2 regions of the Aliiglaciecola aliphaticivorans genome follow, and region 2 is predicted to be linked to the other one. Evidence: predicted binding sites of a transcription regulator. Region 2 holds the regulator's gene; the other holds the start of a gene.
The links. The regulator FliA, encoded in region 2, starts transcription of late flagellar genes. The targets are predictions, from matches to a motif close to CTAAAGNTNNNNNNNNNNNNGCCGATA.

Region 1: ACYVIL_RS08530 (flagellar protein MotY) is a predicted target of FliA. The motif match lies at 2,353-2,379, and genes of this name have one in related genera.

What each region holds. Positions count from the first base shown of each region.
Region 1 is NZ_BAAGTF010000015.1:56,252-60,687, reverse strand. It holds gene ACYVIL_RS08540 (LysR family transcriptional regulator) at 1-310, shown strand, start outside; gene glpQ (glycerophosphodiester phosphodiesterase) at 389-1,393, shown strand; gene ACYVIL_RS08530 (flagellar protein MotY) at 1,448-2,311, opposite strand; gene rnt (ribonuclease T) at 2,516-3,142, shown strand; gene purF (amidophosphoribosyltransferase) at 3,278-4,436, opposite strand, start outside.
Region 2 is NZ_BAAGTF010000097.1:44,682-49,117, forward strand. It holds gene flhA (flagellar biosynthesis protein FlhA) at 1-201, shown strand, start outside; gene flhF (flagellar biosynthesis protein FlhF) at 256-1,638, shown strand; gene ACYVIL_RS21950 (MinD/ParA family protein) at 1,635-2,501, shown strand; gene ACYVIL_RS21955 (RNA polymerase sigma factor FliA) at 2,498-3,229, shown strand; gene cheY (chemotaxis response regulator CheY) at 3,268-3,651, shown strand; gene ACYVIL_RS21965 (protein phosphatase CheZ) at 3,685-4,436, shown strand, end outside.

The DNA.
Region 1 (4,436 bases), on a different contig from region 2:
TAACTGGCATTTCCAAACTGACGGTTCTACTCAAACGATTAAAGTGATTAGCAGGTTTACTACTGATAATGGTGAGGCCACAAGGGACGCCAGTGTAAATGGATTAGGCATTACCGTTGCTTCCACATGGAGCGTTTACCAACATTTAAAAGAGAAAACCCTTGTTCCTGTCTTATCCAATTACCCGCTATTATCAGAAACAGACATATGGGCGGTTTTTCCGAGTTCACGACTACTAGCGCCAAAAGTACGCGTATTTATTGACTATTTTACAGCGTATTTTGGTGATATTCCTTATTGGGATTTGTGACAATATTCACTGAACCTTCATATGTGAGTGTTATTGTTGACATAATTATTTGTGCAAATGAAACAGAGGTAGGAAGGTATGTCGTACAAATTTCCGTTGTTAATGTGGTTGTGCCTGTTTGGTACGCAACTTTATGCTAAGCCAACGATTATCGCCCACCGCGGAGCTTCTGGGTATTTACCAGAGCATACCATAGAAGCCGCCGTCCTCGCATTTTCCCAAGGGGCGGACTTTATAGAACAAGATTTGGTCTTAAGTAAAGACTTAATCCCGGTGGTATTGCATGATATTCACTTGGAAACCGTGACCAACGTCGAACAAGTCTTTCCTAAGCGTCATCGGACTGATGGTCGATATTATGCGTTTGACTTCACCCTAGAAGAATTGCAAACCTTAAATGTACATGAACGTACAACCCAAAAAGGCGAACAGGTTTACCCCCAACGTTATCATGGACAGTCACCATTCAAGATCGCCACATTTGAACAACAAATTAATTTAATTCAACAACTTAATCGTCAATTTAAACGAAACGTTGGCCTCTATGTGGAAATTAAATCTCCCCGTTGGCACCAAAAAAATGGTGCCGACCTTAGCCAAATAACACTCAATATCCTACGTAAACACGGTTTAGACAACCAAGACAGCCATGTTTACGTACAGTGTTTTGACTTTGCAGAAACCCAACGACTTAGCACTGAATTGCAGGCAAAGGTAAAACTCATTCAACTCATTGCGGAGAACAGTTGGCAGGAATCTGAGTCTGACTATGATTACTTAAAAACCAGCGAAGGCCTTAAAGCTATTGCTAAGGTCGCCCAAGGCATTGGGCCATGGATACCACAAGTATTCAATTTTCAACATAACAGACCCACAACTTTAGTTGCCAATGCTCACAAGGCAGGTTTGCTCGTTCACCCTTATACATTTAGAAAAGACGAGCTACCAAAAGAGTATTCATCCCAACAAACCCTAGAGATTTTATTTGAACAGTTAAAAGTAGATGGATTATTTACCGACTTTACCGATGAGGTAAAAAGCTATATCGATAAGCAGGTAAATGAGGTAAAGCCAAAAGGCTAAATTATTCTCGGGAAATAGCTCGCAAAACCAAATAGGCCCTGCGAGCTGTGTAAATTAAGGTTTGGCCATTCGAATAACAACGCGTCTGTTCTTAGCGCGAGACATCTTATTAGTGTTGGTGGCAGCATGACGACGCTCACCGTGTCCGGTGACCTCTATGCGATCAGGATCAACACCCATTTCAGTGAAATACGCTTTTATTTCTTCCCCTCGACGAATGGACAGCTGTTCGTTATTCCAACGACCGCCATAACTATCTGAATACCCGTCTAACAATACCAACTCAAGATCAGTATCTTCTTTGAGGTAATCCCCTATCATCTGCAAACGCTTCTTAGAATATTTGGTTAGATCTGTACTGTTACTGTTGTAACTCAATACAGTGTAAGCAATATCTTCAAATGCAAAGGGTAATAAATTGGCAACACACTCAGCAAATTCAATGTAAGGTTTTGCGAAGTTACTGGCATTCAACCCCACGGCTATACGATCAAAATCACTGTACCAATCTTGATAATAAAGGGTTGGCCAAAAGCCTTTTTCTAATTCGGATAACATTGTCCACGCCGCTTTTTGCGGTAGATCACTGTTGTATTGTTTACGAATGGGCATTTGTGCAATTTTTCGTTGCATTTGCCCTGGCATCCATTTGGGAGGCACAGAATAGACAGACGCCACCGAATAGGTGTTTGGCAATCGTAACATCTGCAGCTCAAACTCCATATTTAGCTGTTTCGATGCTGAGCTATAAAAAGCCGCCTCGCCGTAACCTGGTAGCTGATGACTTAAAGTACATTGTAAGCGACTTTTTTGACTGACCTGCCACTGAGAATCCTCAATAGGTGCAGCATAGTGTCGCAAGCTAGCCTGACTAGCAAAGCTTAGGGTTAAGCCCAAAAAAATCGCGCAGGTTTTCATATCAAACACAAATCCAGTAAATGGGGTTTATTCATAGTAGGTATCGACATTTGAATCAAAAAGTTTAATCCCCTAATGTGTATAGATAATAACCAACTACTACTAACGAATGCAAATGCTTACCAACATATTCACAACTGAACTGGTACAAGGCTGTAAAGGTTGACATAATAGCAAGCTATTTTGTCAATTAGTAAGGTTATCATGTCTGCGCCAATTCACCTGTTGAACCAACGATTTAGAGGGTACTTCCCAGTCGTCATTGATGTCGAAACAGCTGGATTCAATGCACAAACTGACGCTTTGTTAGAGTTAGCCGCAGTCACATTGAAAATGACAGCCAGTGGAGAGATAGAGATAGATAAAACCTTCCACTATCATATTAATCCGTTTGCAGGGGCCAACCTCGAACAAGCCGCCTTAGACTTTAATGGTATCGATCCCCAATGTGCTTTACGGGGCGCTATTGACGAAACAGAAGCAATTAAAAATTTATGTAAAGAAATTCGTAAAGAACAAAAAGCAGCAGATTGCCAACGTTCTGTAATTGTTGCTCATAATGCTGCGTTCGACCAAGGCTTTGTCAACGCCGCAATTGAACGGTGTAATATTAAACGCACTCCTTTCCATCCATTTGTATCATTCGATACCACTAGTTTAGCGGGTTTAACCCTAGGTCAGACGGTGCTTGTAAAAGCTTGTGAAGCGGCAAAAATTGAATTTGATCAGCGTGAAGCCCACTCGGCGCTTTACGACACAAAGAAAACAGCGGAACTATTTTGTTATATGGTTAATAAGTGGAAAGCCCTGGGTGGATGGCCCATTGAGTGAGCGATATTAACCATATAAATTTGACTTAGTTGGCAAGCAGTAGAGGTTTTTAAGGCGATAAAACAAAAGTGAGGCCGAAGCCTCACCTTAACGAATCTAATACTGGAAGGGATACCCTGCCCTAGCTAATATGCATTACTCATCAGAATCGGAATCAAGGTTGTGCATTTCCAAGTTACTCAACTCTGTTTGAATCATCGACTTTTTCGCCCCTTCAGAACGGGCTCCATCGACTCTTTCTAGATACACTTGGTCGATATCACCGGTAATGTAGTCACCGTCAAATACTGATGTTTCGAAGCCAGTGATAGCCGTGTTCTCGGCACTTACGGCTTCAACAAGATCTTGAATATCTTGGAAAATAAGGCCATCAGCTTTAATTAACTCGCTAATTTCGTCGATATCACGTCCATATGCAATTAACTCATTGGCACTGGGCATATCAATACCATAGACATTTGGAAAGCGGATTTCTGGCGCAGCTGAGGCAAAATACACCTTTTTAGCCCCTGACTCACGAGCCATTTCGATGATCTGCTCAGAGGTAGTACCGCGAACAATTGAATCATCGACTAAAAGCACATTTTTACCTTTAAACTCAGATTTGATCGCATTCAACTTTCGGCGCACAGACTTACGTCGCAAGGTTTGCCCAGGCATGATAAATGTACGACCGATATAGCGATTTTTCACATACCCTTGTCGATACGGCAAATCGAGTTCAATGGCTATCTGTAACGCTACATCAGAAGAGGTTTCAGGAATAGGGATCACCACGTCAATGTCTAAATCAGCCCATTCTTTAGCTATTTTTTGCCCTAGTTTTTTCCCCATATTGACCCTAGAAGCATATACGGAAATGCCATCGATAAATGAATCAGGGCGAGCAAAATACACAAATTCAAAAATACAGGGAACATTTTTAGGGTTTTGAGCACATTGTTTTGTAAACAATTCCCCTTCTTCGGTTACGTAGATTGCTTCACCAGGCGCAACATCACGAATAAAGGTGAAACCAACTGCATCTAAAGCTACACTTTCAGAGGCAACCATATATTCATCGCCCTGCTCGGTCTTACGCTTCCCTAATGCAAGTGGACGTATGCCATATGGGTCTCGAAATGCAACCATACCATTGCCGATAATAGCGGCAACTACAGCATAGGCTCCGCGAATTTTCTTATGTACATTAGCAATAGTGGTGAAAACATCTTCTGGGGTTAGGGTTAATCCTGCACTTTGTTGTAACTCATGGGCAAAGATATTTAGTAATAATTCTGAATCAGAGGTGGTA
Region 2 (4,436 bases):
GAAAAATTGCAAACTTCGTTAACAGAAGCGTCGCAACAAAGAGAGCTTGAAGGTGAGCCTGCTGTTCTGCTGACCTCGGGTATGCTCAGACCTGTACTTTCAAAGTTTTTCAAACATTCAGTGATGGGATTGCATGTGTTGTCTTATCAGGAAATTCCAAGCGACAAACAAATTCGAATTGTCAGTGCAGTGGGTCAATAAAATGGCGCAGAGTAATTTATTTAAACTAGACCAGATGCTTCTTTGGGGGGCAATGTGAAAATTAGACGTTTTATCGGAAAAGACATGCGTGATGCACTTAACCAAGTTAAAAAAGAACTTGGTGGAGATGCAGTGATTATGTCCAACAAGAAAACTTCGGAAGGAATTGAGATTGTTGCGGCATACGATCAAGCAAAACCGGAAGCCATTGGCGAACCTAATCACATTAATATGCAACCTAGCACCGGTGTGAATAGTAGCGCAACCACTGGGAAGCATGCCCAGTCACATTCTAGCAGCGCTAAATTGACCCAAGGGCAAAGTGCACCAGCTAGTAAGCAAAAAGTCCCCAGCCTAAGTGAAATTATTGGTGATACTGGCCCAGACAGTTTGCGTGAATTACTCGAAAAGCAAGCCGCTGCGAATTCTTCCGATGCCCAGAGTGAAAGCCATGTTCACAACGTGAATAACCTAAGTCAGGTAAAAAATGCTACCCCTGAAACGGTGTCAAGTTCCGCCATAAGTGAAATAAAGAGCGAGTTGAATTCGTTACGAAACGTTCTTCAATTTCAAGTTTCTGGATTGCTCAAGCAAGAGCGTCAAAGTGCTCATCCTATGCATGGATATTTAACCTCACGATTAGTTGATATGGGCATAAGTAGCCAAATTGCCGATGACATAGTGTCTTATACCCCCGAAAATGCAGATGAAAGACAAGCATGGTTATTTTTACTTAAACTATTGTCTAATCGTATTCAAACCACGGGTAATGCTATTCTTGCTGACAAAGGAGTGGTTGCCCTTGTGGGACCTACGGGCACGGGTAAAACCACAACTATTGCAAAATTGGCTGCTAGAGCCGCACAAAAGTACGGCGCAGACCAAATTGCCATGGTGACAATTGATTCCTATCGTATTGCAGCTTTTGAACAATTGGCAACTTACGGTAAAATTATTGGCTGTAGCGTAAAAAAAGCACAAAACGCAGAAGAATTGTCAGATATACTCTTTCAACTACGCAACAAACGTTTGGTTTTAATTGATACTGCCGGTTTTGGGCAAAGAGATTCTCGCTTAATCAAGCAGTTAGATACCTTAAATCAGCATTCATGTGCTAACATCAAGAAGTATGTTGTAATTCAAGCCAATGCTCAATATAAAGTGTTGGAACATACTCTTAGTGCATTTAGCACAACTGATTTGCAGGGATGTATTTTAACCAAGCTCGATGAGAGTTATAGTCTCGGAGAAGCGTTAAGTGTGGCAATAGAACATAAGCTAGCTGTAAGCTATTTAACCGATGGGCAACGAGTCCCGGAAGATATTAAAGTTGCAGATGCGAAGTTTTTAATCTCTGCAGCAGCTAAGCTTTATAAAAAATATGGTTTGATCCATACTGCTAATTCAGAACAGAATAAATCGGCATTAGCAATATGATCGACGACCAAGCGAGAAGCTTAAGACGAATGAATCAATCTCGATTAATTAAAGTGATTGCGGTAACCGGTGGCAAAGGTGGAGTGGGTAAAACTAATATCACCTTAAATACGGCTATCTCAATGGCTAAAATGGGCAAGCGCGTCATGGTATTGGATGCTGACTTAGGGTTGGCAAACGTTGACGTCATGTTAGGCTTGCGAGTAGAAAAAAATCTTTCCCATGTTTTATCTGGTGAGTGTACCTTAGATGAAGTCTTAGTGATGGGACCCCATGGGATTTTGATTGCGCCGGCAACCTCCGGTACCCAATCAATGACGGAGCTTAGTCCGACGGAACACGCTGGTCTGATCCGAGCATTTAGTGAATTGCGCACTAATATAGACGTGCTTATTGTCGATACTGCGGCAGGTATTTCCGATATGGTGTTAAGTTTCTCCAGAGCCTCTCAAGATATCATGATGGTGGTATGTGATGAACCAACGTCACTCACTGACGCCTATGCTCTGATTAAGTTACTGAATAGAGAGCATGGTGTGTTTCGCTTTAAAATTGTGGCTAACATGGTGCGTAATATGCGCGAAGGTCAAGAGTTATTTGCTAAGTTATCTAAAGTGACTAACCGCTTTCTTGATGTTGCGCTAGAGCTCGTCGCTACCGTTCCTTACGACGAAAATATTCGAAAATCCGTTCGCAAACAAAAAGCCATTGTAGATGCATATCCAGGTTCACCAGCATCTGTGGCCATTAGAGGACTCGCAGATAAAGCTATTCATTGGCCAATCCCTAATCAACCAGGTGGGCATTTAGAGTTCTTCCTAGAACAACTTGTCAGCGAGAAAATGGTAGGTGGGCAACGGTGAATAAAAGGGCAGCAGCTTATCAACAACAAGCCGATTTGGCTCAACTTGTAGAAAGACATGCTTCCTTGGTTAAGCGTATTGCGCATCATTTGTTAGCCAGGTTACCAGCCAGTGTTTTAGTGGATGATTTAATTCAGTCTGGCATGATTGGATTGCTTGAAGCTGCAAAAAATTTCGATGGCTCTAAGGGGGCAAGTTTTGAAACCTTTGCAGGGATCCGTATTCGCGGTGCCATGTTAGACGAAATCCGCAAAGGCGACTGGACACCAAGATCTGTTCACAAAAATGGTCGGGCAATCACCCAAGCTATTAATCAGGTTGAACGTGAAACAGGTAGAGATGCCAGAGACGTAGACATCGCTGAAAAGTTAGAAGTCAGTTTAGCTGAATATCATCAAATGTTGAATGAAGTTAACGCTGGCAAAATTATCGGTATCGAAGACTTGGGCATCACTGAAGATGTTATTTCTACTGAGCAAAATAAAGGCAGTGATACGCCATTTCAAGATTTACTACAAGGTTCATTTCAAAAAGCATTAGCCCATGCAATCACGACATTACCAGAACGAGAAGCAATCGTCTTGTCATTGTATTATGATGAGGAGTTGAATCTTAGGGAAATTGGCGAAGTACTCGAAGTCAGTGAGTCTAGAGTGAGCCAAATTCACAGTCAAGCAATGCTAAAACTGAAAAGCAAAATGCAATCTTGGCGATTAAGCGAAGAATAATAAAACACCATTTGATTTAATCCTCATTGGAGATAGTTTTGGATAAAAATATGAAAATTCTTGTTGTTGATGACTTTTCAACGATGAGACGTATCATCAAAAATTTACTTAAAGATCTGGGATATACCAGTGTTCAAGAAGCCGATGACGGCAGTACCGCACTACCTATGCTGCAACAAGGTGACTTTGATTTTGTGGTAACTGATTGGAATATGCCAGGAATGCAAGGAATTGACTTGCTCAAAGCAATACGCGCAGATGATAGTTTAAAACATTTACCTGTGTTAATGGTTACTGCTGAAGCTAAAAAAGAGCAAATTGTTGCGGCCGCGCAAGCCGGTGTAAACGGTTACGTTGTAAAGCCTTTTACTGCGGCAACGTTAAAGGAAAAACTAGACAAAATTTTTGAGAGACTTGGTTGATAATTAATCTGTAATGAAGTTAGGAGTGTCTATATGACCGGTTCTAATAAAGCTCCAATGTCTCTTGATGATGCTAAAAAATTAGTTGAGTTGCTGGAGCGTGGAGATAACCAGGCAGCCAGTGAATTACTTGAAGAAACCTCGTTAACTAATTCTGTTGAATTATTTGCAGAGGTGGGGAAATTGACCCGCCAACTTCATGATTCCCTGAACAGCTTTCAACTCGACGAACGTATTTCAGATTTAGCCAACGAAGATATTCCCGATGCGCAAAGTCGTCTCAATTATGTTTTAGAAACGACCGAAAAAGCAGCAAATAATACAATGGATGCCGTGGAAGCGAGTATGCCAATTGCTGAAAAACTGCATTCCGGAATTAGTAATTTGCTACCGGAATGGAAAAAGCTGATGACGAGGGAATTGCAACTGGGTGAATTTAAATCCTTGTGCAATGACTTGGATGCTTTGTTGGAGGAGTCTTCAAAAGATACCGATAAATTGACAGGCTTGTTAACCGATATACTGATGGCTCAAGGGTATCAAGATATTACCGGACAAGTGATACGCAGAGTCATTGAACTTGTAAAAGAAGTGGAAGATAGTTTAGTCCATATGTTGAAAGTCTTTGGTGCTTCTGAAACCAGTCCATTAATCACAAAAGCAGATGAAAGTCCTCATAAATCTAAAGCTGAAACAGAAGTGGTGAAAGCTGAAGGACCTATTATTGATGCAGAATTGCGAGATGATGTAGTTACCAGTCAAGACGATGTAGATGACTTATTGTC